One region of the Streptomyces sp. NPDC060205 genome, then DNA from elsewhere that is predicted to be linked to it. Evidence: riboswitches for the same ligand, from Rfam matches in the RefSeq annotation. Region 1 holds a riboswitch; the other holds the start of a gene.
The links. A riboswitch is a leader RNA that binds a small molecule or an ion and turns the genes downstream of it on or off. The one in region 1 is predicted to bind glycine.
Positions count from the first base shown of each region.

Region 1 (14,965 bases):
GGCAGCACGCAGCGTGAGCGGCTGTCGGCGGCCTTCAGTGGCCTCAAGCCGGTCAAGGACGGCGCGACCGGCCTGTACGACACCACGCTGGCCGCGTACAAGGAGGCCGCGGCCTCCTATACGAAGGGCAAGTTCAACGCGTTGGTACTGCTGACCGACGGGGTGAACCAGGATGCCGGGAGCATCTCGCGCGCCGCGCTGATCGCCGAACTCCGCAAGATCGCCGACCCGGAGCGTCCCGTGCCCCTGATCGCGATCGCCGTCGGCCCGGAGGCCGACAAGAAGGAGCTGAACGAGATCGCGGAGGCGACCGGCGGCTCGGGACACCTGGTCACCGACCCGTCCCAGATCCACGCGGTGATCCTGAAGGCCGTGGTGAAGGCGGGCGACACGGGCTGACCCGCCCTCACCCCGGCGGACCTCAGCCCAGCGGGACCGCCGGCTCCGGCAGCCCGACCGGCCAGGTGTGCACCGGCTCACCGAGATGCATCAGCTCGCTGTACCGCTTCGTCGTGGCGGCCAGTGCCGCGTCGCGCCCCATGTTGCTCTCCAGAGCCCTGTGGAACGTACGGGACTGCCAGGAGGCGCCGTTGACCCCGCGCTTGCACCGCTCCTCGATCACTCCGAGGTAGAGGTCCCGGTCGGCCGGCTCGATGCCCCACGCGTCCAGCCCCGCCGCCGCGAGAGGCAGCAGTTCGTCGCGCACCAGCTGCACCCCGGGCACGCGCGAGACCCCGCCGTACCTGCCGCGCCGCGGCCACTGCAGCTGCGCGTCGATGCCGTACCGGCAGGCCTGGTCGAAGTTGTCGGCCGCGGCCTCGAAAGGCAGCCGGGTCCAGACCGGCCGGGCCTCCGCGGCGAGGGCCCGCACGAGCCCGTAGTAGAAGACCGTGTTGGCGACGACGTCGATCACCGTGGGGCCCGCGGGCAGCACACGGTTCTCGACCCGCAGGTGCGGGACGCCGTCGGCGATGCCGTACACCGGGCGGTTCCAGCGGTACACGGTGCCGTTGTGCAGCACGAGTTCGGCGAGCTTCGGGATGCCGCCCTCGTCGAGGACGCGCGTCGGATCCTCCTCGTCCCGCAGCGGCAGCAGGGGCGGGAAGAAGCGCAGGTTCTCCTCGAAGAGGTCGTACGCCGAGGAGATCCACCGTTCGCCGAACCAGGTGCGCGGTCGCACCCCCTGTGCCTGGAGCTCGGGCGGCCGGGTGTCGGTGGACTGCTGGAACAGCGGCGGCCTGGACTCGCGCCACAGCTCACGGCCGAACAGGAACGGCGAGTTGGCGCCCACGACGATCTGGGCCGCGGCCGCCACCTGGGCGGCGTTCCACACATCGGCGAACCGGTCCGGTGTGACCTGCAGATGCAACTGCACAGACGTACAGGCCGCTTCGGGAGCGATGGACGCCGAGGTGCACCTGAGCCGCTCCACGCCCTCGATGTCCAGGGTGAAGTCCTCACCGCGGGCCGCGACGATCTGGTCGTTGAGCAGCGTGTAGCGGTCCACGTCCGAAAGGTTCGCCGAGACCAGGTCGTCCCTGGCGAGGGTCGGCAGAATACCGATCATCACGATTCCGGCATCGACCTCGTTCGCCTTCCGGTGCGCGTATGCCAGAGAGGTGCGCAGTTCCTCGGCGAGCCGGTCGAATACCCGGCCTTCCAGCCGGTGGGGAGCAATGTTGACTTCCAGATTGAACATGGCGAGTTCTGTTTGGAAATCGCGGCTCGCGATGCGTTCCAGGACTTGCGCATTCATCATTCTCGGCATGCCGTCCGGGCCCGCGAGATTCAGCTCGACCTCCAGGCCCATGAGATTCCTGGGGCGGTCGAACCGCTCCTCCGCCAGCAGCCGCGCCAGCCCCTCCAGGCACTGCTGGAGCTTTTCTCGATACCGTCGGCGGTCGGACAGACCGATCGTCCCCGCCACGACCTTCTCCCCCATCGAAGCTTCCCTCCTCGACTGGGCCGCCCGAAGAACCGGCCGCTGGTGTTCCGGGTCACGGGGGATGATGCCCAGGCAATGTGATCGATAACGCCCCGGACCTACCCCCCGGGCACTACTCTGGACTCAGCTTTCGTCGGGCACATTCACTAGGCATGAGGCGCCACATTTTTACGGCAGGCCGACTCCGTCGTGAAAAACGCCGACGAGAACCGGCCGTCCACTCCGGAAGAGTATTCCGAGGTCATCGACGGGTACCCGCCGAGAACCAGGACCAAACACACGTATCGGCGACCTAATTGCCACTTGCACTTAATGCGCGGAACAGCTAGCTGAAACACGGCCTGAACACGTGTCGTATAAACTCCGCGAACGAGGCAGAGAGTTGGCGCTCGTGGTCGCAGGGCCTGTCGTCGAGGTGACGGCATCAACCCGAAGGGCGGCCCGTGCGGCGTCCTGTGCGTGCGATCGCAAAGTCGCCGGAAGGATCTTGTAGCGAAGCGAGGCTACCGGACCCCTCCGGCCTCTCGGCGAGCATGCGTGCCGGACACCGCGCGGCAGGCATCACTTCGGCGACAGGCCCTATGCCCCCGCCCCCTTTGACCCCGAGAGCTGACAGCGCCGTCCGCCCCCGCCCCCGCGCCACCATGCCTGTCGAATGAGAGGCGACCCACCATGCCGCTGCACGTCCCTCCGGCTCCCGCGCCGGCATTGCGCACCGTCCGCACGGCCCTCGGTTCCCCGACCGCGGTCCGCGAAGCCCGTACCCCGTCCCTCCGCGACACCCAGGGACCCCTCACCGCCGAACTCCCGCTGCCCGTCCACGTACTCGACCGCATCACCCCGGCGGGTACCTCGGCCACCCGGCTCGCCGGATGGCGCTTCCTCATCCGCTGCCACGAACGCGCGGTGGCGGCCGCGGACACCAGGCTCACCCCGGACGGCTGGGCCTTCTCCCACTTCTTCGAAGGCCCGTACGTCGCCGCCACCGAGCGCGCCCTGCGCCAGGCGGAGACGATGCAGGGGTCGTACCAGCCACGTCTGCTCTCCGTACCCGAGCTCTACATGCTCACACTCTGGCTGCACGGCGACTTCACCGCCGACGGCACCAAGGGTCACCTCGCCGCCACCGACCTGCTGGTGCCCCTGGCACCCGCGCCGCCCGGTATCGCCGCCCACCGCCCGCACCGCGTGGCCGAACTGCTGCCCGTACTGACCAACCGGCTGGCCCCCGCGGCCACTCCACTGCTCGGCTCACCCGCCTGAGCGCACCTCGGTTCCCCTGCCCCGCGGCCACCACCCGGCCGCGGGGCACATTGCTGTGCGCACCGACCGGCGGAGAAGCGAGGGAGGGACACGGGGGGACATTGCTCGGAGTGACACGTGCAAGACACAGCGCACTCCCGGCCCATACGGACTAGCCCCATCCGACCATTGCGAACCACCCGAAGGGACACCCCAGTTGAGATGAACCGTCCGCACGGGTGATGCGTCATCAACCTGTGAGGAGCGCTGGCGCCAAATCCCTGCGGATTGACGCCCAGAGGGCAACACTGGGTTCCGGACCATCTGACAAACGGGGGGCGGCCATGGACGCGAGTTCGAGCCGCGGAACAGACAACACATCGAACACCGACCTCACACCGAAGCGAAAGATCCCATCAATGTGCCAGCACCAGCGACCGTGCCCGACAGCCGACTCCGCCGACCGGGAGGCCGCGCTCCTCGTGGCGCACCACCCGGAGCAGGGATGGAGCCTGCTGTGCAACGGCGTCCTGCTCTTCGAGGACACCGGTGAGCTTCTGCCGGACGGCCGGATCATCGCGCCGCACCGGCCGCTGGCCCTTGATGTGATGACCGCTGCCTGAGCGGCACAGCACGGCACGGACGACGAGAACGACGACAACGAGAACGACAGCGGGGCCGGCCCCGGGAAGCACTCCCGGAACCGGCCCCGACGCATGTCCGGGTGCGACTACTCCTCGTAGGCGTCCAGCGGCGGGCAGGAACACACCAGGTTCCGGTCGCCGTACGCCTGGTCGATCCGCCGCACCGGCGGCCAGTACTTGTCGGCGACCGAGACCCCGGCCGGGAACACGGCCTCCTCGCGGCTGTACCCGTGCTCCCACGTGCCGCCCAGCGCGCCCGCCGTGTGCGGGGCGTTGCGCAGCGGGTTGTCGTCCGCCGTCCACTCGCCCGAGCCGACCTTCTCGATCTCCGCGCGAACGGCGATCATCGCGTCGCAGAACCGGTCGAGTTCGGCCAGGTCCTCGCTCTCGGTGGGCTCGATCATCAGCGTGCCGGCCACCGGGAACGACATCGTCGGCGCGTGGAACCCGTAGTCGATGAGCCGCTTGGCGACGTCGTCGACGCTCACACCGGTCGCCTTGGTGAGCGGCCGCAGGTCGATGATGCACTCGTGCGCCACGAGCCCGCCGGGACCGGTGTAGAGAACCGGGAAATGCGGCTCCAGGCGCTTGGCCACGTAGTTGGCGCTGAGCACGGCGACCTGCGTGGCCCGCTTGAGCCCTTCCCCGCCCATGAGCCTGACGTACGCCCACGAGATGGGCAGGATGCCCGCGGAACCCCAGGGAGCCGCGGAGACCGGCCCGACGCCCGTCTCCGGACCCGCGGCGGGCTGCAGCGGATGGTTCGGCAGGTACGGCGCCAGGTGCGCGCGTACGCCGACCGGGCCGACGCCCGGACCGCCGCCACCGTGCGGGATGCAGAAGGTCTTGTGCAGGTTGAGGTGCGAGACGTCACCGCCGAAGTGCCCCGGCTTGGCGAGCCCCACCAGCGCGTTGAGGTTCGCGCCGTCGACGTAGACCTGCCCGCCCGCCTCGTGCACCTGCGCGCAGATGTCGGCGACGTGCTCCTCGAACACCCCGTGCGTCGAGGGGTACGTGATCATCAGCACGGACAGCTCGTCACGGTGCTGCTCGATCTTGGCCCGCAGGTCCTCGACGTCGATCTCGCCGTCCTCGGCGGTCTTCACGACGACGACCTTCATCCCGGCCATCACCGCGCTCGCGGCGTTCGTGCCGTGCGCGGAGGACGGGATGAGGCAGACCGTGCGCTGCTCGTCGCCGTTGGCCCGGTGGTAGCCGCGGACGGCCAGCAGCCCGGCCAGCTCGCCCTGCGAACCGGCGTTGGGCTGGAGCGACACGTTGTCGTAGCCCGTCACCTCGGCGAGCCGCTCCTCCAGCTCACGGATGAGCGTGAGATAGCCCTGCGCCTGCTCGGCGGGCGCGAAGGGGTGCAGTTGCCCGAACTCGGGCCAGGTGACCGGCTCCATCTCGGTGGTCGCGTTGAGCTTCATGGTGCACGAGCCGAGCGGGATCATGCCCCGGTCCAGCGCGTAGTCGCGGTCGGCGAGCCGGCGCAGGTAGCGCAGCATCGCGGTCTCCGAGCGGTACTGGTGGAAGACCGGGTGCGTAAGGTACTCGTCGGTGCGCAGCAGCGGGGCCGGCAGCGTGTCCTCGGCGGTCCCGTCCAGCGCGGCCACATCGCCGTCGACACCGAACGCCGACCAGACGACGCCCAGCTGGGCCCGCGTGGTCGTCTCGTCGCAGGACAGGGAGAGGTGGTCCGCGTCCACCAGGTGGAGGTTGACCCCGCCCTGACGGGCGGCGGCCAGCACCTCGGCCGCCCGGCCGGGCACCCGCACGGTGAGGGTGTCGAAGTACGCCTCGTGGACGACCTCGACCCCGCCCGCCGTCAGACCGGCGGCGAGGATCGTGGCGTACCGGTGGGTGCGCCGGGCGATGCCCTGCAGCCCCTCGGGACCGTGGTAGACGGCGTACATCCCGGCCATCACGGCGAGCAGCACCTGAGCCGTGCAGATGTTGCTGGTCGCCTTCTCGCGGCGGATGTGCTGCTCCCGCGTCTGCAGGGCCAGGCGGTACGCCTTGTTGCCGTCCGCGTCGACGGAGACACCGACGAGCCGTCCGGGCAGGCTGCGCGCGAACTTCTCCCGTACGGCCATGTATCCGGCGTGCGGTCCGCCGAAGCCCATCGGCACACCGAAGCGCTGGGTCGTACCGACGGCGATGTCGGCGCCCAGCTCGCCGGGCGAGGTGAGCAGCGTCAGGGCGAGCAGGTCGGCGGCGACGGTGACGACCGCGCCCAGCTCGTGCGCCTGCTCGACGACGGGTCCCAGGTCCCGTACGGCACCGGAGGCACCGGGGTACTGCAGGAGTACGCCGTTGATCTCACGCCCGGTGAGCTCCGCGGGGATGCCGTCGCTCAGGTCGGCGACGACGACCTCGACGCCGGTGGGCTCGGCGCGGGTCTCTATCACCGCGATCGTCTGCGGCATGGTGTCCGCGTCGATCAGGAAGAGGCCCTTCTTGTTCTTGCCCATGCGCCGCGACAGCGCCATGGCTTCGGCCGCCGCGGTGCCCTCGTCGAGCAGCGAGGCCCCGGAGGTCGGCAGTCCGGTCAGCTCGGCGACCACGGTCTGGAAGTTCAGCAGGGCTTCCAGCCGCCCCTGCGAGATCTCCGGCTGGTACGGCGTGTAGGCCGTGTACCAGGCGGGATTCTCCATGACATTGCGCAGGATGACCGGCGGCGTGAAGGTCCCGTAGTAACCGAGCCCGATCATGGAACCCAGCACCTGGTTGCGATCCGCGAGAGAACGCAGCTCGGCCTGCACCTCGGCCTCGGTGCGGGCGCCCGGCAGTTCGAGCGCGTCGGCGTTCTTGATCACATCCGGCACCGCGGCGGCCGTCAGCTCGTCCAGCGAGCCGTACCCCACCTGCGCGAGCATCTTGGCGCGGGCCTCGGAGTCGGGGCCGATGTGACGCTGCTCGAAGGGGATTCCCTGTTCGAGCTCGGAGAGCGGAATACGATGGGCGGTCATTGCGGAGGCCTCCTGGTCTGACGACCTTCGAGGGGCACCACTAGGTGGGTGCCCTAACGGCCTCCCCCTCTGTCATCTCAACCTGAGAGCTTCACCGGCCCGCCGTGAAGGCGCACCGGCTTTCACCGTCGGTGAGAGCGGAGCCCGTCGACTACTCGAACACCCCTCTGCTTTCCAGAGTGACCTCGTCCATGCGGTACGTGTGCCTGAGAGATTCCGGGGAGGATTTGCTCCTTCGGCGCCTCCGATGAAGCCTGGAGGACTCTCCCGCACGGGGTCAGCAGCCGTCGCCCAGCCTACCAGCGGGGTTCCCTCAAGTGGCCGCCCACCTCAAAGTGCTCTTTCGTAGTGCTTACGGATGAGTTGCGAGCAGCTGGAGGGCCCGTGCAGACCGACATCGATCCGCGCAACCTGATAGGCCGCAAGGCGTTCGACCGCAACGGCACGAAAATCGGCACCGTCGACGAGGTCTACCTCGACGACGCGACCGGCGCACCGGAGTGGGCGGCCATACGCACCGGCCTGTTCAGCCGGGACGCGTTCGTCCCCCTGGAGCCCAGCGAAGTGATCGCCGAATCCCTGCACGTCCCCTTCGAACGCTCCCTGATCAAGGACGCCCCCGACTTCGGCGTAGGCCGCCACCTCTCCCCCGAACAAGAACTACAGCTCTACCACCACTACGGCCTGGACGTATCCCCGGCGCCCCCTTTCCCAAACCGAGACTTCGGCCACCTGGCAACGAACGAGGACCTCACGTAGCACCCCACCCCCAGCCCCCCAGGGGCACGGGGAACGGCGCAGTCTTGGGGGCGCGGGGAACTGCGCAATCTTGGGGGCGCGGGGAACGGCGCAGTCTCTTAGGGGCGCGGGGAACTGCGCGACCAGCCACAACGAACCCGCACCCTCACAACGCACCCCCACCCCCCTCCCCAGGCGCCGCAGGCACACGCACAGGCTCAACCAAAGGCAACGGCTCAGCCAACTCCAGCAAAGGATCATCAACCCGAAACGTCTTCACCCGCCCCGGCACGGAATCCGGCGTCTCGAACCGCACAGTCACCCTCCCCAGCCCACTCCCCTGCACCCACCCGTGCCCGAACTCGGCATGCCGAACATCGTGCCCCGCCCGCCACACCCGCTCCGCGGGCCCGGCCACCACAGAGTCCTCGACGGCGACGGCAACCGCCTGGGCCTCCTCCGGCCGCTCCCCCGGCGCCCCCTCCTCCACCCCCGCGGCAGCGGCCTGCGCCTGCGCGAACAGATCCTCCTGCGTGTAGTCGGCAAGCCCGGTCACCCCCACCCCCAGCAACCGCACACCCCCCGTGGTGTCCACCGCCTCCAGCAGCCGCGCGGCAGCCTCCCGCACCACGCCCGGATCATCCGTCGGCCCCCGCAGGGTCTCGGACCGCGTCAGCGTCGAGAAGTCGTACCGCCGCACCTTCAGCACGATGGTCCGCCCGGAGAGATGCGCCCCCCGCAACCGCTGGACGCACCGGTCCGCAAGCCGCTGCACCTCCATGCGCACCCGCACCCGGTCATGGATGTCCACGTCGTACGTGTCCTCGACGGACACCGACTTGGTGTCCCGCTCGGCCACCACGGGCCGCTCGTCGCGGGCCAGCGCCATCGCGTACAGGGCGAGCCCGTGGGCCTTCCCCAGGAGCCGTACGAGCTCGTCCTCACCCGCCTCCGCGATCTCCCCGACCGTGCTGATCCCGCCCCGCCGCAGATGGTCGCCCGTGGCGGGCCCCACCCCCGGCAGGACGCGTACCGACATCGGCGCGAGCAGCGCCCGCTCGGTGCCCGGCTCTATGAGCACGAGTCCGTCCGGCTTGGCCTGCTCGGAGGCGATCTTCGCGAGCATCTTGCAGGCCGCGAGGCCCACGGACCCGGTGAGCCCCGTGACGGCCCGGATGTCGTCGCGCAGCTTCCTGCCGGCCAGCAGCGCGGACGCCTCGTCCCAGGCCGTCTCCCCGGCCTCCAGATCGACGAACGCCTCGTCCAGGCTGAGCGGCTCCACGAGCGGCGACAGCTCCCGCAGGAGCCCCATCACCTGCTCGCTGATCTGCCGGTAGAGACCGAAGCGCGGTACGAGATACGCGGCGTTCGGTGCCAGCCGGCGGGCCTGCGCCATGGGCATCGCCGAATGCACCCCGAAGACCCGCGCCTCGTACGAACAGGTGGAGACCACGCCACGCGGCCCGAGGCCGCCCACGATGACCGCTTTCCCGCGCAGGCTCGGCTTGGACGCCTGCTCGGCCGAGGCGAAGAAGGCATCCATGTCGAGATGCAGGATCGTGGGCGCGGTTCTCACATGTCCGATGCTGCCCTAAGCCACTGACAATGCCCCGGCCCACCGCTCAGGAACCGCCGCAGGACCGCCGCCACGCCCTCTGCGGCGGCTCAGACGGCCCGGTTGCGGCGCCTGGCGAGCTCGTCCGCCGGATTGGTCCCGACGAGCGTCTCGCCGGTGTCCACACGCTCTCCGTGCAGCTGTGAGAGCGCGCTCTCCACATCCCGCCACACCACTCCCACGGCGATGCCGAAGATGCCCTGGCCGCCCTGGAGGAGTGCGTGGACCTCGTCGGGCGAGGAACACTCGTAGACCGTCGCGCCGTCGCTCATCAGCGTCATCCGCTCCAGGTCGCAGGAGCCGCGCTCCTTGAGGTGCTGGACCGTGGAGCGGATGTTCTGCAGCGAGACCCCCGTGTCGAGGAACCGCTTGACGATCTTCAGGACGACCACGTCCCGGAAGCTGTAGAGCCGCTGCGTCCCCGACCCGTAGGCGGGCCGCACGCTCGGCTCGACCAGCCCGGTACGGGCCCAGTAGTCCAACTGCCGGTAGGTGATCCCCGCGGCCGCACAGGCCGTGGGCCCGCGATAGCCGATCTCCTCGGACGCCACCTCGCCGTCCCCCGGCACCGCCGTCGGCCGCTGTACGTGATCGGCCGCGCTGCTGTGAAGCGGGTACGGGCCACTGTCCCCCAGACCGCGTCCGGGAGCACCCCCAGCCGTACCGTCGCCGCTGCTTCTCACGCCGACCTCCGTCCTTGACCTGCCTTCTCGACGGTAGGCAGTCACCAGGGGCTCGTCAACGATCGCCACACTCGGCACGCCGGGTGATAATCACCCCAAGAGTGGTTTCCCGTGCCCCACCGCGGGGAAAGGCTAGCCGAATGCTCTCGGGACGGCCGCCGCACGGCGCGTCGCCCGACGGTCCCGGAGGGTCACCGGACGGTGTCCCGCACCGTCACGTCACTGGCTGTTGGTCCCGAAGTCCTCGGGCGAGATCTGGTCGAGGAACTCGCGGAACTTCTCCACCTCGTCCTCCTGCTCGTCCGGGATCGCGATGCCGGCGTCGTCCAGGACGCCGTCGCTGCCGTAGATCGGCGTTCCGGTGCGCAGGGCCAGCGCTATGGCGTCGGACGGCCGCGCGCTCACCTCGACTCCACTGGCGAACACCAGTTCCGCGTAGAAGACACCCTCCCGCAGGTCGGTGATGCGCACTTCGGTCAGCTCCTGGCCGACGGCCTCCAGCACGTCCTTGAACAGGTCGTGGGTCAGCGGTCGCGCGGGGGCCATGCCCTGCTGCGCGAAGGCGATCGCCGTCGCCTCCCCCGGCCCGATCCAGATGGGGAGGTAACGGTCGCCTCCCACTTCACGCAGGAGCACGATCGGTTGGTTGGAGGGCATTTCGACCCGGACACCTACGACGTCGAGCTCGTTCACACAGCAACCCTAGGCCGTGCCCGGCACCTTTGGGTAGTCGAGCACGGAATGGGTGCCCTATCCCACGTTCCACGTCCCGCGTCCGCGCGGGCCGCCGGGTCAGGGAAGCCGCACCCCAAGGGCCGACTGCACCAGGGCCGCGTGCAGCTTCACCGCGAGCCCCGCCAGCTCCTTGGTGCGCTCCTGAGCGTGTGCCCTGGTCTGCGGGTTGCGGTGCAGCCGCAGGGGCGCCACGACCTGGTCCACCAGGCCGGCCTCACGGTCGGCGGCGGCCTTCACGGCGCGCAGATGCCGCGGCTCGATCCCGAACCGCCCGAGTTCCAGGACCAGTCCGGCGACGGTCACCGCCTCGGCGTCGTACACCCCGTCGAGCAGCGGGGTGATGAGCCCGTACGACTCCCACTCGGCGAGCTCCTGCTCACCGATCTCGGCGGCCGCCAGCAGCTCGGCCCGTCCGATGCGGGCGACGACGGGCCCCTCGGGCTCGCTCGGTGCCTCTCCGTCGCGCTGACGCCCCACGGAGGGCAGGGGAGCCGCCTCTCCGCGTCCCATGGCGTCCAGGTGCTCACGGATGACCTTCAGCGGCAGATAGTGGTCCCGCTGCATCCTCAGGACGTGTCCGAGGCGCTCGACGTCGTCCTCGCTGAACTTGCGGTATCCCGAGGGGGTGCGCTGTGGCTCGATGAGGCCCTCGGACTCCAGGAAACGAATCTTGGAGACGGTGACCTCGGGGAATTCGTCACGCAGCACGTTCAGTACCGTGCCGATGCTCATCAGCCCGTGGTCCGTGGCGGCGGCGCCGTGTCCGGCACCGCCGCTCGGTGTTCGAAGCATGGACCTTCCCTGGGGGTCTCCCCGGACAAAGTCTGGGGGAGGGTCAGATGCCCCGCTGGCTCGCGTAGAAGACCAGCCGGTACTTGCCGATCTGCACCTCGTCACCATTCGACAGGGGGACCCGGTCGATGCGCTCCCGGTTGACGTACGTGCCGTTGAGGCTGCCGACGTCCGCCACCGTGAACGAGCCGTCGGGCTCACGGCGGAACTCCACATGGCGGCGCGACACGGTCACGTCGTCCAGGAAGATGTCGCTCTGCGGATGACGGCCGGCGGTCGTCAGATCGCCGTCCAGCAGGAAGCGGCTGCCCGAGTTGGGCCCCCGCCGCACCACCAGGAGCGCCGAGCCGAGCGGCAGGGCGTCGACGGCGGCCTGTGCCTCGGGAGAGAGCATCGGCATCTGCGTCTGGCCGGTGGCCTCGGCGTCGTACGCCTCAAGACCGGAGATGGAGATCGTCGAGGTGGTCTCCGACGGACGCTCCGGGGTCGCCCCGGCCCGCAACGGCGCACCACAGTTGGAGCAGAAGCGGCTCGCTTCCGCGTTGCGGTTACCGCACCTCGTACACACCAGGGCCGACATGGACGGATCCTCCTGCCGCGGCTGCCCCGCCGGGGTATTGGACGCGTACGGGTCGGAGCCGAAACCTCCACCCGCACCTGAGGTTGACGGATCCCCGAAACCTATGCGCCCCGACTGGGCAGGGTCAACAGACGGCGCGCCCTGACCACCGGAAATGTCACCGGGCGGCCCACCGACCTGGTCCCGGAACAGCGGGCGGTCCCCCTGCTCCTCGCCTTCCGCGGGGCGCGGTGCGCGGTGACGGGCAGTGGCGTTGTCGCTGCCCTCTCGTGCGCTCTTGCCGAACAACTTCGCAAACAACTTCACGGGCGATTCCCCTTGACCGAAACAGACCCGCCCGTGGGGCAGGACGAACCCTGATTGCACACACCGGTCGAGCCGGACACCCTCACAACGTCCGTATCCACCAGACAGTTTCCACCACGCACCACCCATTCGGTGCGTCGACCCCCCGCAAGCTCATGCCCTCGGAGAGCCACCTCCAAGCGCCCCCGGTTCACTGGGAGGACGACCGAGCGTAGTCAGGCCGCTCGGCGGGTCGCAAGGCGTCCACGACGATCTTGTCAGAGCGCTCCACCGTGACAGTGGCCTGCTCCTTCTCCAAAGTCTGCACGACTCCCCCAGGGATGTTGAGCGCCGGTTCGAGGTCCTGAGGTTTCCCGATGACCTTGAAACGATACGGGGAGCTGATCTTGTTCCCGTCCACGGCGACTCCCCCGCTCACATCCGTCAGATAGGTGCCCGCGACGATCCGTACGCCATTGACCTGGATGGCCTCCGCGCCCGCCGCACGGAGCTCCTGGACCGCGTCGAGCAGCATGTCGGCCTCGACCGTCCCTTTCCCGTCGTCGATCGTCAGCGTGATGCCGGGGCCCTGCGCCGCCACGGTGCCCGCGAGAATGCCGAGTTGTTTCTCCTTCTCGACCGTCTGCTTGCGGGCCTCCTCGGCCTGGTCCGAGCTGTTCTCCAGCTCGGTGCGCTGATCCTCCAGCCCTTGCTTCTCCTCTTCCAGACGCTGAGTACGGTCGTCGAGTTCATCGAGGATGCGTACAAGATCCTCCTGGCGTGCGCCGCGCAGGGCACCGTCGCTGTCGCTGTTGGACGCGACCTGGACGGCGAGGCCGAATCCGAGGCCGAACAGCAGCAGCGCCACGATGAGTTGCGCCCGCGACACCCGCGGCGGCCACAGCCCCATCACCAGCCTCTGCCGGCCGGTGGGACCGGCCGGCCCGCCCGGTTCCTGCCCGGCCCGCTCGGCGGCGGGCTCCGAGGCCTTCGGCGGAGCCGTCGTCCGCACCTCTTCGGGCAGTTCCTCGCGCAGCGGGTTCTCCGGGGTCCCCGGTGTCTCGTCGTTGCTGCTCATCGGCCTCACGCCCGGAAGACGTGCCGACGGATCGCCGCGGCGTTGGAGAAGATGCGGATGCCCAGGACGACCACGACACCCGTGGACAACTGGGCGCCCACGCCCAGCTTGTCGCCCAGGAAGACGATCAGCGCGGCCACCACGACGTTGGACAGGAACGACACCACGAAGACCTTGTCGTCGAAGATGCCGTCGAGCATCGCCCGCAGGCCTCCGAACACGGCGTCGAGCGCCGCGACCACGGCGATCGGAAGATAGGGCTCGACCATCGCCGGAACCTCGGGCCGGACCAGCAATCCAGCCACGACTCCCACGACGAGGCCCAGTACGGCGATCACGATGTGCCTTTCTCTGTGCTCGGTTGTGCTGTTCGTACGATCACACTCGGTGCTGCGGGCAACCGGACCTCGTCCTCCGCGGAGATACTGGTCCTGATCCCGAAGTTCTCGTGCAGGGCCTGCAGATACTGCCCGTCCCCGCTGTTCTGGAACGTGGTGCGCAGCCGGTCCCCGTCCCCCACGGCCAACACCGTGTACGGGGGCACCAGCGGCTTGTTGTCGACCAGTATCGCGTCACCCGCGGCCCTGATCGCGGACAGCGCCGTCAGCCGCTGTCCGTTGATCGTGACGGCCTCGGCGCCCGACTCCCACAGCCCGTTGACGACACGCTGCATGTCGCGGTCGCGGACGCGTCCGGTGTCGGAGAAGCCCGAGGTCTCCCGCGCGTCCCCGTCACCGGCGTGGTCGGCTTCCTTCGCGTCGTCGACGACGAGTTTCACACCGGGACCGTGCACTTCGAGGGCTCCGGACAGGATGCCCACCAGCTCGCCCTGGTCCCCGCCGTGCTTCTTCAACGCCTCACGCTGCCGGGCCCCGACATCGTCGCGGAGCTCGTCGATGGCGTCCTCAAGGTCCTCGGCCGCCGACTGCTCGCTGTCGATGCGGTCGATGAGCTCCTCGCGCTCCTTGGCGACGACCGGAGCCGCTATCCGCGCCTGCGCCGCGCCCACGGTCACCAGCAGTGCCGCGAGCACCAGACCGGCCGCGAGACCGAGCTTCGCCGACAGCTTCCTGGGCATCCCGCCCGTGCCTTCGGCCTTCCGCCGGGCGGCTGCCTCGGCGTACCCCTCGTCAAGACTGTGGTCCATGACGTTGGTGAGCAGCGACATGGACGCGTCCGGGCGCGAGGGGCGCGTGGGGGTGCTCCGAACGGGGGGCTGCTGCGGCATGCCGCACATCGTCGCACGTCGCGACCTCCAGCTCCGAACGGCCCCACCGACGTGCCGGACAGGCCCGATTCGGGCACTGTCCGGCACACTCGCGTGCTGCTCAGCGACCGGCGCTGTCCACCACCGACGACCACTCGTCGAGCAGTGCCTGCGCCGAGGCGTCGTCGGGCCCTTCGGCCCACAGATGGGTGACCGCCTCCGCCGGGTCGGGCAGGACCATCACCCAGCGTCCGTCGGTCTCCACGACACGCACACCGTCGGTCGTGTCGACGAACCGGTCACCGGCCGCTTCGACCACGCGCCGCATCACAAGCCCCTTGACGGCCCACGGAGTCGCGAGATCACGCTTGAGGACATGCGCCCGCGGAATGCGCGCGTCGATCTGACTGAGCGTGAGCTGCGTCCGTGCCACCAGACCGATGAGGCGC
Region 1 is NZ_JBHWZP010000169.1:3,142-18,106, reverse strand. It holds gene ACFWGJ_RS26570 (substrate-binding domain-containing protein) at 1-399, shown strand, start outside; gene ACFWGJ_RS26565 (glutamate--cysteine ligase) at 422-1,942, opposite strand; gene ACFWGJ_RS26560 (hypothetical protein) at 2,618-3,208, shown strand; gene ACFWGJ_RS26555 (DUF5999 family protein) at 3,607-3,810, shown strand; gene gcvP (aminomethyl-transferring glycine dehydrogenase) at 3,918-6,803, opposite strand; glycine riboswitch at 6,988-7,083, opposite strand; gene ACFWGJ_RS26545 (PRC-barrel domain-containing protein) at 7,188-7,562, shown strand; gene ACFWGJ_RS26540 (DNA polymerase IV) at 7,708-9,117, opposite strand; gene ACFWGJ_RS26535 (MerR family transcriptional regulator) at 9,207-9,839, opposite strand; gene ACFWGJ_RS26530 (bifunctional nuclease family protein) at 10,059-10,532, opposite strand; gene ACFWGJ_RS26525 (MerR family transcriptional regulator) at 10,632-11,366, opposite strand; gene ACFWGJ_RS26520 (FHA domain-containing protein) at 11,410-12,381, opposite strand; gene ACFWGJ_RS26515 (DUF881 domain-containing protein) at 12,443-13,309, opposite strand; gene ACFWGJ_RS26510 (small basic family protein) at 13,315-13,647, opposite strand; gene ACFWGJ_RS26505 (DUF881 domain-containing protein) at 13,644-14,546, opposite strand; gene ACFWGJ_RS26500 (sugar phosphate nucleotidyltransferase) at 14,638-14,965, opposite strand, start outside.

Region 2 (14,965 bases), on a different contig from region 1:
CACAGGGTGCGTAGCCGAAGCCGTCGACCTCCATGTTCCCGTACTGGGCGTCGGGCGAGCCCGCCTGGCCGTGCCAGAGCAGCATCCACACCTGGCCGGACGGCGGGGTCGCCAGCGCGCGCAGGAGCGCCTCGTAGGCGTCGTAACGCCCGGGCGTCACTTGGCGCAGCATGTGCTCGACCTGCCCGGCCGCGGCCGTGCCCGACGCGCTCACCTTCTACCGCCCCTTCGCGACATCACTGACATACCGGTCCCGTTCGATGAGGTGTCCCGTTCACTTGAACATCGCACCACTCCGACCGAGCCATGAAACCAGCTTAAGTGGCGATCCCGACAGCACCGTTGCGCTCCGCTGGGTTTGGTGTTTTGAGCTCGGGACTCTCTGTGCGCTGTCGGGTGCGGGCCGTGCGTAGCTGGGCGCGCAGTTCCCCGCGCCCCTTCGAGGCGCGCCCTGACGGGCGCGCCTCGAATCGGGTCAGAACGCTCGGGTGTAGAACGGGCGGACCTTTTCCCTCAGCCAGTCGCCCACCGGGTCCTGGGCCACGTCCAGGAAGACCAGGCTCACCGGGTGGGGCAGGGGGACCCGGCCGAGGGCGCGGCCGAGGGCGTCCAGCGGGAGGGTGCGGGCGTTCTCGTCCCAGTGGATCACCTCCACCCCGACGAACATCACCGTGTCCCCGCCCTCGATGCTCGCGAGACAGCGCCGGGCGCTCGCCACCAGGCCGGTCGCGTCGAACTCGGCGGACGCCGCGGCCAGGAAGTCCACCGGGTCGTCCTGCCAGTCGGGCTGGAAGAGCCGGACCCGGCCGCCGCTCGCGGGCCCGTCGAGTTCGGTCCGGCCGGCCCGGCACAGTTCGGCGACGGCGGCCGGGGGCAGCGGTATCCCGACCGTGCCGTCCGGGTTCAGGACGATGCCGGCCTGGGGCGGCAGGCCGCGCGCGAACTCCACCGCGGGCGCCACCGTGTACGCCATGTGGTCGCCGACGACCTGGCGGAACTGCTGCTCCGAGGTGAAGACCGGCACGTAGGCCTGCCCGGCGAGCTCCATCGTGGGCAGGTCGAGCGGGCCGCTGTGCGGGCCGCCCCCCTCCGGCAGCGGCACCCAGATGAAGCTGCGCCCGAGGGTCTCCACGATCCGGGCCCCCGTCGAGGGCGACGGAGGCAGCCCCAGGGAGGCGGCGAGCACCTCCTCCAACTCGTTTCCCGGCCAGCCCATGTGGGGGTGTGCGTGTGCCGGAATGTCCTGTGCCTGGAAGTCCATCTCCACCGCCTGCTCCAACCGCCGTGTGCGGTTGACGAGGTTAGTCGCCCTCAGTCGCCGAAATCGATGCGGCGCAGTACGTCCGCGGCGGCACGGTCGACGAGCACCGCGGAACCGCAGCCCTCGGGGAGGTCGCCCTTCTCCACCGCGCGCAGCAGCCGGGCGACCGCGCCGCGGTGGCGCGCGAACGCGTACCGCGAGACGCCCCGGCCGCGCTCGCGCTGGCCGTCGAGGGCCGTGCCCGGGTCGACGTCGAGGAGCAGCAGGTGCAGGGTGCCGCCGCGGCGGCGGGCGTCCCGGGCGAGCCAGTCGCGCACCCAGGCCTGCGTACCGCAGTCGTGCACGACGACGCCCTCCCCGGAGCGCAGGGCCCGGCGCAGGCCCGCGTAGTGCGCGGCGCGGACGAGGGGCCGGTAGACCGCGTACGGCAGGAAACGGGCCAGGCGCTCGTCCCACCGGTCGCGGGTGTCCTGGGAGTCGATGCGGCGGCCGGTCACCGCCCGGCGCATCAGCGTGGATTTGCCGCTGCCCGGCAGCCCCGTGACCACCACCAGATCGGCCGCGCCGAAGCGCAGACCGTGCGGACTGTGGCCCGAGCGCGCCCGCAGATCGCGGACGACGGGGGTCACCAGCGGGTCGCACGCCTCCCTGGCCGGAGCGGATGGCTGCTTGGGCAGCGCGATGCCCGAACCGGTCGCGTACGCCGTGGTCCTGTTCACCCTGATCGTCCTCCCCATGGGGTCGGCAGACCCATCTCCATCGAGTGTAAAGAGAAGGTAATGCGCTGGTCCCCCTGTTTCTGTTCTTGTCCTGCCACAGCCCCGTCACAGATCACTGTGGACACCCTGGCCATGCGTCCGGACACCGCGCGGCCCCCTGCCGGAGCCGGGGGCGTGCAATGATGTGCCCGCCAACTGCATACCGGCCGCTTGAATCCGCGCGGGAGAGTTCCGGGAAACACGTACACGCAGGTGTACGAGTGCCCGGGCGCCGAAGGAGCAAGTCCCTCCCTTGAATCTCTCAGGCCCCCGATACCGCACGGACGAGGCACATCTGAAAAGCGGGCCGCCCCTGACCGTCAGGGCGTAGGCCCCACCCAAGGTGCAAGTCAGTGATCCCCGTGTCCTGCGGCGGGTCACGGCGAACCTCTCAGGTTCCGATGACAGATGGGGAGGAACGACCTCGCCGTCATGCCTTGGGAGCCCCGCCGATGAGCAGCAACGCCTCTGTTGAACCGCGCCGCACCGCGCTCGATGCCCTGCATCGCTCGCTGGGCGCGACGATGACCGACTTCGCGGGCTGGGACATGCCCCTGCGGTACGGCTCCGAGCGCGACGAGCACGTCGCCGTAAGGACCCGGGCCGGGCTCTTCGACCTCTCGCACATGGGCGAGATCACCGTGAGCGGGCCGCAGGCCGCCGCGCTCCTCGACCACGCGCTGGTCGGCAACATCGGCGGCGTGAAGACCGGCCGCGCCCGCTACACCATGATCTGCCGGGCCGACGGCGGCATCCTCGACGACCTGATCGTCTACCGCCTCGCCGACACCGAGTACATGGTCGTGGCCAACGCCTCCAACGCCCAGGTGGTCCTGGACGCCCTCACGGAGCGCGCCGCCGGCTTCGACGCCGAGGTCCGCGACGACCGGGACGCCTACGCGCTGCTCGCGATCCAGGGCCCCGAGTCCCCCGGCATCCTGAAGTCCCTCACCGACGCCGACCTGGACGGCCTGAAGTACTACGCGGGCCTGCCCGGCACGGTCGCGGGCGTCCCGGCGCTGATCGCGCGCACCGGCTACACCGGCGAGGACGGCTTCGAGCTGTTCGTCGCCCCGGCCGACGCCGAGAAGCTGTGGCAGGCGCTGACCGAGGCGGGGACCGCTGCCGGACTCACCCCCTGCGGGCTCTCCTGCCGCGACACCCTGCGCCTGGAGGCGGGCATGCCGCTGTACGGGCACGAGCTGAGCACCTCGCTCACGCCGTTCGACGCGGGGCTCGGCCGGGTCGTGAAGTTCGAGAAGGAGGGCGACTTCGTGGGCCGCGAGGCGCTCTCCGAGGCCGCCGCGCGTGCCGAGTCGACGCCTCCGCGCGTCCTGGTCGGCCTGATCGCCGAGGGCCGCCGCGTCCCGCGCGCCGGCTACCCCGTCGTCGCCGGCGGCGCGGTGATCGGCGAGGTCACCTCCGGCGCGCCCTCGCCGACGCTCGGCAGGCCGATCGCGATGGCCTACGTCGACGCGGAGCACTCCGCGCCCGGCACCGCCGGTGTCGGCGTCGACATCCGGGGCAGTCACGAGCCGTACGAGGTCGTGGCACTGCCGTTCTACAAGCGCCAGAAGTGACACTGGTCCGCAAGCACCGCACGTGACGCCCCTCAGCAGGCGCCACACGTGACGCCGGTCCACAGGCGCCACACGTGATCCTGGGCACATCCGCCCAGCTCACCCGTACTCCCCCTGCATCAGCACTCACCCGCGTACAGGAGAATTCAGGCCATGAGCAACCCCCAAGAGCTGCGCTACAGCAAGGAGCACGAGTGGCTGTCGGGCGCCGAGGACGGCGTCTCGACGGTCGGCATCACGGAGCACGCGGCCAACGCGCTCGGCGACGTGGTGTACGTCCAGCTCCCCGAGGTCGGTGCCGCGGTGACCGCGGGCGAGACCTGCGGCGAGCTGGAGTCGACGAAGTCGGTGAGCGACCTGTACTCGCCCGTCACCGGTGAGATCACCGAGATCAACCAGGATGTCGTGGACGATCCCGCGCTGGTGAACACCGCTCCCTTCGAGGGTGGCTGGCTCTTCAAGGTACGGGTGACGGACGAGCCGAAGGACCTGCTCTCCGCCGCCGAGTACACCGAATACTCCGGCTCCTGATTCCGGCTCCTCGCTAAGGACCCCAGACCGATGTCGCTTCTGAACACGCCCCTGCACGAACTCGACCCGGACGTCGCCGCCGCCCTCGACGCCGAGCTGAACCGTCAGCAGTCCACCCTTGAGATGATCGCCTCGGAGAACTTCGCCCCGGTCGCGGTCATGGAGGCCCAGGGCTCGGTCCTCACCAACAAGTACGCCGAGGGCTACCCCGGCCGCCGCTACTACGGCGGCTGCGAGCACGTCGACGTCGCCGAGCAGATCGCGATCGACCGGGTCAAGGAGCTGTTCGGCGCCGAGTACGCCAACGTGCAGCCGCACTCGGGCGCCTCCGCCAACCAGGCCGCGCTCTTCGCGCTGGCCCAGCCCGGCGACACCATCCTCGGCCTGGACCTCGCCCACGGCGGTCACCTGACCCACGGGATGCGGCTGAACTTCTCCGGCAAGCAGTTCAACGTGGTCGCGTACCACGTGGACGACGCCGGCCTGGTCGACATGGCCGAGGTCGAGCGGCTCGCCAAGGAGCACCGCCCCAAGGTGATCATCGCGGGCTGGTCGGCGTACCCCCGGCAGCTGGACTTCGCCGAGTTCCGCCGCATCGCGGACGAGGTCGAGGCCCACCTGTGGGTCGACATGGCGCACTTCGCGGGCCTCGTCGCGGCCGGCCTCCACCCGAACCCGGTGGAGTACGCGGACGTGGTCACCTCCACCACGCACAAGACGCTCGGCGGGCCCCGCGGCGGGATCATCCTTGCCAGGAAGGCCTTCGCGAAGAAGCTCAACTCGTCCGTCTTCCCGGGCTTCCAGGGCGGCCCCCTGGAGCACGTGATCGCGGCCAAGGCGGTCTCCTTCAAGGTCGCCGCCACCGAGGAGTTCAAGGAGCGCCAGCAGCGCACCGTCGACGGCGCGCGGATCCTCGCCGAGCGGCTGACGGCGGCCGACGCCCGCGAGGCCGGGGTGAACGTCCTCTCCGGCGGCACGGACGTCCACCTGATCCTCGTCGACCTGCGCGAGTCCGAGCTGGACGGCCAGCAGGCCGAGGACCGCCTCCACGAGGTCGGCATCACGGTCAACCGCAACGCCGTCCCGAACGACCCCCGGCCGCCGATGGTCACCTCGGGCCTGCGGATCGGTACGCCCGCGCTCGCCACCCGCGGCTTCACGGCCGAGGACTTCACCGAGGTCGCGGACGTCATCGCCGAGACCCTGAAGCCGGTCTTCGACGCGGCGGCGCTCAAGGCCCGCGTGACCGCCCTGGCCGAGAAGCACCCGCTGTACCCCGGTCTGGGCAAGTAGTTCCGTTTCGCGGGGTACCGCGCACACTGGAAGGTGCGCGCGGTACCCCGTTCCGTTCCACCCCGTTCCGCCCTGTTCCACCCCGCTTCACCCCGTTTTGAGGAGCTCCCGTGGCCATCTCGGTCTTCGACCTGTTCTCGATCGGCATCGGCCCGTCCAGCTCCCACACGGTCGGCCCGATGCGTGCGGCCCGCATGTTCGCGCACCGCCTGCGCAACGAGGACCTGCTGACCCCCGTCACCGCGGTCCGCGCCGAGCTGTACGGCTCACTGGGCGCGACCGGGCACGGCCACGGCACCCCCAAGGCGGTGCTGCTCGGCCTGGAGGGCGCCTCGCCCCGCACGGTGGACGTCGAGGGCGCCGACGACCGCGTGGAGAAGATCAAGTCGTCGGGCCGCCTCGACCTGCTCGGCGAGCACGAGATCGGCTTCTCCTTCGACGACGACCTGGTGCTGCACCGCCGCAAGACACTGCCGTACCACGCGAACGGCATGACCCTGTGGGCGTACGACGCGACGGGCGCCGAGGTCCTGTCGAAGACGTACTACTCGGTGGGCGGCGGGTTCGTCGTCGACGAGGACGCGGTCGGCGCGGACCGCATCAAGCTCGACGACACGGTCCTGAAGTACCCCTTCCGCACGGGCGACGAGCTGCTGCGGCTCACCCGCGAGACCGGCCTGTCCATCTCCGCGCTGATGCTGGAGAACGAGCGGGCCTGGCGCACCGAGGAGGAGATCCGCGAAGGGCTCCTCGCCATCTGGCGCGTGATGCAGGCGTGCGTCTCGCGCGGCATGTCCCGCGAGGGCATCCTGCCCGGCGGCCTGCGCGTGCGCCGCCGCGCGGCCATGTCGGCCCGCCAACTGCGCGCCGAGGGCGACCCGCTGGCCCACGCCATGGAGTGGATCACCCTGTACGCGATGGCGGTGAACGAGGAGAACGCGGCGGGCGGCCGGGTCGTGACCGCCCCCACCAACGGCGCCGCGGGCATCATCCCGTCGGTCCTGCACTACTACGTGAACTTCGTCGCGGGCGCCTCCTCCTCCGAGGCCGAGAAGGAGGACGGCGTCGTACGCTTCCTGCTCGCCGCGGGCGCCATCGGCATGCTCTTCAAGGAGAACGCCTCCATCTCCGGCGCCGAGGTCGGCTGCCAGGGCGAGGTCGGCTCGGCCTGCTCGATGGCGGCGGGCGCGCTGGCGGAGGTGCTCGGCGGATCTCCCGAACAGGTCGAGAACGCCGCCGAGATCGGCATGGAGCACAATCTCGGCCTCACCTGCGACCCGGTCGGCGGCCTCGTCCAGATCCCCTGCATCGAGCGCAACGGCATGGCCGCGGTCAAGGCCGTCACGGCGGCGAAGATGGCCATGCGCGGCGACGGCTCCCACAAGGTGTCCCTCGACAAGGTCATCAAGACGATGAAGGAGACGGGCGCGGACATGTCCGTCAAGTACAAGGAGACGGCGCGGGGCGGCCTCGCGGTGAACATCATCGAGTGCTGAGCCCTCCGGGGGGCCCGTCCCGAGGGGCGCGTGCTCCGGCGCGGCCTTCGGGGCGCTGACGTGCGTGAGGGTAGTGCGGGCCAAGTGCGGGCACCACAAAGGAGATTGCCCCCCACAGGCCCCGGGAAGCACGATCCGTGTTTCCGGCCACCCCAGCACCAAGGAGTCACGCATGCTGCGCGGCATCGACGTAAGTGCCTACCAGTCGTCCTCGTACAGCACCGAGGGCCTGTCCTTCGTCTTCGTCAAGGCCACGGAAGGCCGGACGTACGTCAACCCGAAGCTGAGCGCGCAGACGAAGCGGGCCAGGGACGCCGGCTGCGTGGTGGGTTTCTACCACTTCCTGTGGCCCGGCAACCTCACGGCCCAGGCCGAGTACTTCGTCAGCAAGGCCCCGGAGAAGGCCGGCGACATCCTCGCCGTCGACTGGGAGACGACGGGCGAGGGCACCCACGCCAGCAACGCCGAGAAGGACCGCTTCATCCGCAAGGTGAGGGAACTGCGACCGAACAACAGGGTCGTCCTCTATTGCAACCGGAATTTTTGGTTGAACGTGGACACGACATCCTATGCCGGTGACGGCCTCTGGATCGCGGACTACGTGACGGCGGGCAAGCCCCGTATCCAGGCCAAGTGGCGCTTCCACCAGTACACGGACGACCCGCTGGACAAGAACGTCGCCGATTTCTCCAGCAAGGCCGCCCTGCGCGAATGGGCCGAGGACGCCTGACAGGTGGACTGCCCTCGTGAACGGCGAGACGCTCGACGGAGCCGGATGCCGAACGCCGGACATGGGGGGCGCCCGAGATGCGCAAGGCGAAAGGACGGTGGCGGACCGTCGCCGCTGCCGCCGCGGCGGTCACTGTACTGGTGATGCCGTCCGGGCCACCGGTGGACCGGGCGCCGCGAGCGGCACCCGTGGCGGCCGTGCCGGAACTGGTCAGGGTGCCTTCCGGGCCGACTCCCGACAACTCCGAGCCGCGCAAGAGCAGGCGGGCACAGTGCCCCGCGGGCCACCGGGTGGTCGGCGGCGGCGGATGGGCCTTCGACCACGGTCACGGCGTCGTGGCCCTGACCGGGGCGGAACCCGGGCGCGACCTCCTGCTGCAGCGTGACTACTTCCGGGCCACGGCCAGTGAGCCGAGCACCGGGTTCACCGCGGGGTGGTGGCTGGAGGCGTACGCGCTCTGTGCGCCCGCCGCCTCCCTGCCCGGCTACCAGCAGGTCTCCGCGTTCTCCTCGGCCATCGGTTTCGCGACCGCGCGGGTCAGGTGCCCGGCGGGCAGGCGCGTGATCGGCACCGGGGCCGCCGCGTTCCCCGAGCTCCACGCGGGTCTGCAGCTGTTCCGGTCGACCGGAGCGCGCGATGCCGCGATGGCCACGGTCCATGCCCGGGGGGACCATCCCGGGATGATCCGGGTGCGCGTTCTCGGCATCTGCACCACGAATCCCGCCGTCGTCGCGGCCACGGTGCGGAACCTGGACAACGCCGCCGCCGCGTGTCCGTCCGGAACGCGGGTGCACGGCGTCGGCGGCGGGGGCGGTCCCGCCGACTCCGGGAAATCCTTCCTCCAGGAGGTCTATCCGCCCGCCCAGCTCGACCGGGCGAGCACCTCCATGACCGCGGCGCCCAACGGGGGAATGGTGTCCCAGGCGATCTGCGCCGGCTGAGAGAGAGGGTGCGGGCCCGCCCGTAGGCTCTGTCCTGCGGTTCGACGGCAACCGTGAGGACGAGGGGAGCTGCACAGCATGGGTGGGAGTGTCGCTGCGGTGAGCAGCAACGGCGTGTACTCGTTCACCAAGCCGAACCGGGAGAGCATCACGCTGCTCGCGGGGCTCGGGGTCGAGGGTGATGTGCATGCGGGGGTGACCGTCAAGCACCGGTTCCGGATGCGGAAGGATCCCACGCAGCCGAATCTGCGGCAGGTGCACCTCATCCACGAGGAGCTGTTCGACGAGGTCCGGGGCGCCGGGTTCGAGGTCGCGGCCGGGGAGCTCGGGGAGAACGTCACCACCCGGGGCATCGATCTGCTGGGGCTGCCCGCCGGGACCCTGCTGCGGCTCGGGGACGAGGCCGTGGTGGAGGTCACCGGGCTGCGCAACCCGTGCGCGCAGATCGACGCCTTCCAGAAGGGGCTCATGAAGCAGGTCGTGGGCCGGGGCGAGGACGGCAAGGCCCGGTTCCGGTCCGGGATCATGAGTGTGGTCGTCGCGGGTGGCGTGGTGCGGCCCGGCGACCCCGTCAAGGTCGAACTGCCGGCCGGACCGCACCTGCCGCTGGAGATCGTCTGAGCGGGGGCGGAGGGGTTACGCGGTGAAGTCCGGGGTGCGTTCCCTGGACGCCTCGGCCAGGGCCTTCGTCACCCCGTCCACGTCCATCCGGCCGCCGTAGACGGGGGTGCCGGGCTGCTGGCGCCAGGAGTCGTCGAGGCCGCCCGCGTCCACGGTGTCGAAGCCGAGTTCGTCGATGAGTGCGCGTACGACCTGCTTCGCACGCGCGTCGTCGGCCGCCACCGGGAGGGCGATGCGGTCGGGGGCGCCGGCCGGGCGGGGGCGGTCCAGGATGTCCTGCGCGTACGTGCCGTTGAAGGCCTTGACGACCGTGTGGCCGAGGTGCTGGGCGGTCCAGCGGGACTCCGTCAGACCCTCGTCCAGGATGGCGGCGATCCTGCCGTCCCGCTGCGGGTAGTAGTTGCCGGTGTCGATGACGGCCACCCCGTCGGCCGCCTGGTCCAGCAGTCCGGACGGCAGGTCGGGGATCGCCTTCAGGGGGATGGTGACGACGACGATCTCGGCGCCCCGGGGTGCCTCCTCGACGGTGACGGGGGTGGCTCCGGTCTCCTCCGCCAGCGCGGTGAGCGTCTGCGGGCCGCGGGAGTTGGCGACGTACACGTCGTGGCCGAGTGCGGTGAGGCGGCGGGTGAGGTTGCCGCCGATGTTCCCTGCTCCGATGATGCCGATCTTCATGGAACTCGCCCTTCGAGGGGTGGGTGACTCCTGCCGGGGTGTACCAACCCGGGGTCGGATCGGGTTATTCCGGGCACCACCCTGACGGCCGAACACGACGAGGACCGGACCCGGCTAGGGCCTGGCATGACGAAAGCCGGACATGACGAAGGCCTGACGCGACGAAGGCCGGACATGACGAAGGGGCGCCCGCCGTGAACCGGTGGGCGCCCCTTCCGCTCGGGTCACCTGTTGACGTGGGCCCAGAACTCGTCGAACGAGAGCAGCTTGTCGCCGTTGAGGTCCTGGGCGGCGATGACGGCCTCGGCCACCGACTCCGTGACGTTCCAGTCCCCGCCCTGGGCCAGGGCCTTCTTGAACTCGGCGGCGGTGATGTAGCCGTCCCCGTCCACGTCGATGCGCTCGAACGCCTTGCGTGCTTCCTCGATGTCCGCCACCGGACCCGCCCCTTCGTGGTGCTTCACTGACGAGGTCAGATTAACGTTCCGCTCCGGCCGGCAGCGCGGCGACCACCCAGGTGCCGGGGTCGGTGCCAGGGTTCGTGGTGCGGGCTGCTCTCGCAGTCGCTCAAGCCCTAGCGGTCGGCCACCCGCATTTCGAACCATGTCGTCTTGCCGCGTGGGAGGAGGTCGACCCCCCAGCGGTCGGACAGTTTGTCCACGAGGAACAGGCCTCGGCCGCTGACGTCCATGTCCTGGACCGGCATCAGACAGGGCAGCCCCCGCGAGGGGTCGCGGACCTCGACCCGGATCCATCCGCGCCGGCGCCGCATCCGGAGCCCGAAGACCCGCGCCCCCGTGTGCCGCACGGCATTGCCCACGAGTTCCGACACCAGTAACACGGCGTCCTCGGTCATCTTCGGCGAGAGCCCCCACTGGCGGAGCACCACGACCTGGGTGAGCCGGCGCGCCGTGGCGGCGGACTCCGGCCGGGACGGCAGCGGCACCTCCGCCTCGGTGGGGTTGCCGAACAGTTCCAGCGCCTTCAGCGCGTGTTCGTCCTCGACAGCAGGCGACCAGCGCGCCGCGGTCGCACTCCCGTGCCGCCGCGGCTGTTCGATACCCTCCAGCCCCGCCATGCCCCCATCATGACCCCCGAAGGGCCTTCTGCGGGGGTGTTCCGGAGGAATACGCCCCCCGGAACCTGTTGTTCCGCATCATCCGATTGACATATGCCGTCGGCATCGCGGTGCCCCATGCACCCCATCTGGCCTGCGCGAACAGGGGTGTTCGGGGCAATCGCCCGCGCTTGACCGCAGGGGAGCATCAAGCCTGCCCCAGCGGTCGGACAAGCCCACCCGCCGAGCCGAATCTCCACGCGCACGGGTGATACATCGCGTCAACAGCAAGTGGACCGGCGGCAGTTTTTCAACGGCTTCCGCCTCAGCGGAACTTCGCCTTGCCCGGTCCCTCCTCGACGAAGCTGCGCATCCCCGTCTCCCGGTCCTCCGTCGCGAACAGGCCCGCGAACCAGGTGCGTTCGACCGCGAGCCCGGTCTCGATGTCCGTCTCCAGGCCGACGTCGACGGACTCCTTGGCGGCGCGCAGCGCGAGCGCCGGTCCCTGGGCGAGTTTCGCGGCCCAGGCGTGCGCCTCGGTGTACACGTCGGCGGCCGGCACCACCCGGTCCACCAGGCCGAGCGACAGGGCCTCGTCGGCCTTGACCATGCGGCCGGTGAAGATGAGGTCCTTCGCGCGGGAGGGGCCGATGAGCCGGGACAGGCGCTGGGTGCCGCCGGCGCCCGGGATCAGCCCGAGGAGGATCTCGGGCTGGCCCAGCTTGGCGTTGTCCGCGGCGATCCTGTAGTCGGCGCACAGCGCCAGTTCGCAGCCGCCGCCGAGCGCGTAGCCGGTGACCGCGGCGACGACCGGCTTGGGGATGCGGGTCACGGCGGTGAAGGAGTCCTGGAGGGCCCGGGAGCGTACGACCATGGCCGCGTGGTCCATGGCCTGCATCTCCTTGATGTCCGCGCCCGCTGCGAACACCTTCTCGCCGCCGTAGAGGATCACCGCGCGCACGTCGTCGCGGCGGGTGGCCTCCTCGGCGAGTTCCCTGAGCCGGTCCTGGGTGGCGACGTCCAGCGCGTTCATGGGCGGACGGTCGAGGCGGATCGTGCCGACGCCTTCGGCGACTTCGAGAGTGACGGTCATGGGAGGAGGTTAACGAAGGCTAACGGGAACGGCCCCGGTGTGCCTCGTCACATTACGGACGGGCACACCGGGGCCGTACGGTCTCGGGAGAGAGGGTGCCGCGGTCGACGGCGCCCCCCTCAGCGCGAGGTCACGCCGTCCACTTCTCCCATGACATGTTCCAGCCGTTGAGGCCGTTGTCCGGGTCGATGATCCGGTCGTTGGAGTTCTTCACGATCACGACGTCGCCGACGATCGAGCGGTCGAAGAACCACGCGGCCGGGGCTCCCCGGTCACCGCCGCCGCGCTGGTCGCGCAGGCCGATGCAGCCGTGGCTGGCGTTGTAGTTGCCGAAGGCGTCGCCGCCCCAGTAGTTGCCGTGGATGAACGTGCCCGAGTTGGACAGGCGCATCGCGTCGGGCACGTCCTTGATGTCGTACTCGCCGCCGTAGCCGACCGTCTCGCCGTTCATCCGGGTCACCCGAAGGCGCTCACTGATGACCATCTGGCCGTTCCAGGTCTCGTAACCCGCCTTGCCGGTCGTGACCGGGAGGGTCTTGATGACCTTGCCGTCGCGCCTGACGGTCATCTTCTTGGTCTTGACGTCGACGGTGGAGACCTGGCTGCGGCCGATCGTGAACTTCACGGTCTTGGCCTGCTCGCCGTAGACACCGGGCCGGCCCTCGACGCCGTCCAGGTTCAGGGTGACGGTGACCTTCGTGCCGGACTTCCAGTACTCCTCGGGGCGGAAGTCGAGGCGGTCGTTGCCGAACCAGTGGCCCTGGACGTCGACCGCCGGCTCGGTCTTGATCTTGATGGCCTTCTCGATGTCCTCCGGGTGCGTGATGCCCCGGGTGAAGCGCACCGAGAAGGGCATCCCGACGCCGACCTTGGAACCGTCCTCCGGCGTGAAGATGCCGACGAACGTGTTCTTCGGGGTCAGCGTGGTGAACGCGGACTCCTCGGCGGCCTCACGGCCCTCGGAGTCCTTCGCCACCGCGTGGACCTTGTACTTCGTCGAGGCCGCGAGGTGGGCGGCGGGCGTCCAGGTGGCGCCCCCGCCGGTGATCTTCCCCTCGACCGGGTTGCCCTTGGTGTCCTCGACCTTCACCTCGGTCAGTTTGCCCTTGGCGGCCGTCACCTTCAGCGCGCCGCTGGTCTTGACGGCGTCGGCGCCGTCCTTCGGCGCGATGGTCACGACCGCCTGCGAGACCTTGGTGTCGGCCTGGCTGGAATCCTTGTCCTTGCCCTTGTCCCCGCCGGACCCGGAGCCCGAGTCCCCTCCTCCGCCGCACGCGGTCACCAGAAGCAGCAGCACCCCCAGCACAAGTGCCAGGACCCCCTTGCCGCTTCGTGTCCGCGCGCCAACCGACGCCCCCGATATCGGTCGCCCGTTCAAGTTCGTTCTCCCCTCGCACGGCCTGTTCAGGCCCGTACTACGGCGCGTTCACGCGCACGCATCGCGCTAATTAATCACACTGCCAGGAGAGATGACCTCCCGGGAATGTCACCGTTCAGTCCCAACTGCTGGAGCCGGGAGCGCGATGGGGGCCTTGTCTGTGCGTACCCCTATGTCGGGCTACTTCACCGCGGAGCCCGCTTTCCAGGCTTTCCAGCCCATGTTCCACCCACCGAGGCCGTTGTCGGGAGCGACCTTCTTGTCATTGCTGCGGACGACCTCGACGACGTCACCGACGAGGCTGCGGTCGAAGAACCAGCCCGCCGGGGTCGCGGAGCTGCCGCCCTTCACATCGCGCAGTCCCACGCAGCCGTGGCTGACATTGGCGGTGCCGAAGACGCCCTTGGCCCAGTAGTTGCCGTGCAGGAAGGTGCCGGAGGAGGTGAGGCGCACGGCGTGCGGGACGTCCGGGATGTCGTACTCGCCCTTGCCGTCGGCCCGTTTGAAGCCGACGGTGGCCCCGTTCATCCGGGTCACCTCCAGCATCTCGGTGATCACCATCTTGCCGTTGTACGTGGTGTTGCCGGGCGCTCCCGCGGTGATCGGCACCGTGGACAGGAGTTCGCCGTCGCGGGTCACCCGCATGGTGTGGGCGGCGGCGTCGACGACGCTGGTCTGGCTGCGGCCGACCGTGAAGGAGAAGGTCTTGTACTGCAGCCCGTACACGCCGGGGGCCGCCTCGACGTCCCGCAGCCGCAGGTCGACGGTGACCTTGGTGCCGGGCTTCCAGTAGGTCTCGGGCCGGAAGTCGAGGCGGTCCTCACCGAACCAGTGCGGGGCGATCTCCGTCCTCGGTACGGAGGTCACGCGGATCGCGCGCTCGACGGCGGCCCGGTTGCCGATCTCGCGGTTGAACTCCAGGGACACGATCATGCCGGTGCCGACCGTCGAGCGGTTCTCCGGCGTGACGTAGCCGATGAACCGCTCGTCGGGGACGTACGTCGTGAACGTGACGTGCCGGGCCACCCGCCGGCCGTGGGCGTCGAGCGCGACCGCGTCCACCGTGTACTTGGCGGCGAGCGCGAGCTTCGGGTCGTCGGGCCGCCAGGTCGCGCCGTCCGGGCCGATCGAGCCGTGCACCGGGAACTCCTGCGCGTCCTGGGACTTGACGACCTTCACCGACTCCAGGCGCCCGGCCGGCACCCGTACCTTCAGGCCCTCCTCGGGCCGTACGGCCTTGCTGCCGTCGTCGGGCGAGACCCGGATCGCCTCCTCGGGCGAGCGGGGCTTGCCCAGCATCTCGTCCACCCCGTGCGAGGTGCATCCGGTGGCCGCGGCCAGCAGGCCCGCCCATGTCAGTACGGCGGCCAGCGCGGCCCCTGCGCGTCCCGCGCGCCTCTGTGCGTGCATCACGTGGGACCCAACGACGGAGCGTGCCCCGGGGAAGTGGGTCCGTTCGGCGGGTGCCGGGCGGCGCCGGGCGCCTCACAGTCCGCGCCCCGCACTCCGTGCCGCCCGTTCGGCGCCTCGCATTCCGTGCTTCTGTTCGGC
Region 2 is NZ_JBHWZP010000066.1:3,938-18,902, forward strand. It holds gene ACFWGJ_RS14500 (enhanced serine sensitivity protein SseB C-terminal domain-containing protein) at 1-214, opposite strand, end outside; gene ACFWGJ_RS14505 (enhanced serine sensitivity protein SseB) at 476-1,261, opposite strand; gene ACFWGJ_RS14510 (AAA family ATPase) at 1,312-1,998, opposite strand; glycine riboswitch at 2,192-2,308, shown strand; gene gcvT (glycine cleavage system aminomethyltransferase GcvT) at 2,472-3,599, shown strand; gene gcvH (glycine cleavage system protein GcvH) at 3,753-4,130, shown strand; gene glyA (serine hydroxymethyltransferase) at 4,161-5,423, shown strand; gene ACFWGJ_RS14530 (L-serine ammonia-lyase) at 5,534-6,919, shown strand; gene ACFWGJ_RS14535 (glycoside hydrolase family 25 protein) at 7,092-7,649, shown strand; gene ACFWGJ_RS14540 (hypothetical protein) at 7,727-8,590, shown strand; gene ACFWGJ_RS14545 (MOSC domain-containing protein) at 8,669-9,211, shown strand; gene ACFWGJ_RS14550 (NADPH-dependent F420 reductase) at 9,227-9,946, opposite strand; gene ACFWGJ_RS14555 (EF-hand domain-containing protein) at 10,111-10,323, opposite strand; gene ACFWGJ_RS14560 (ATP-binding protein) at 10,461-10,964, opposite strand; gene ACFWGJ_RS14565 (enoyl-CoA hydratase/isomerase family protein) at 11,269-12,036, opposite strand; gene ACFWGJ_RS14570 (Ig-like domain-containing protein) at 12,167-13,414, opposite strand; gene ACFWGJ_RS14575 (Ig-like domain-containing protein) at 13,595-14,827, opposite strand.
Region 2: another riboswitch for glycine. It lies ahead of gcvT (glycine cleavage system aminomethyltransferase GcvT); the one in region 1 lies ahead of gcvP (aminomethyl-transferring glycine dehydrogenase).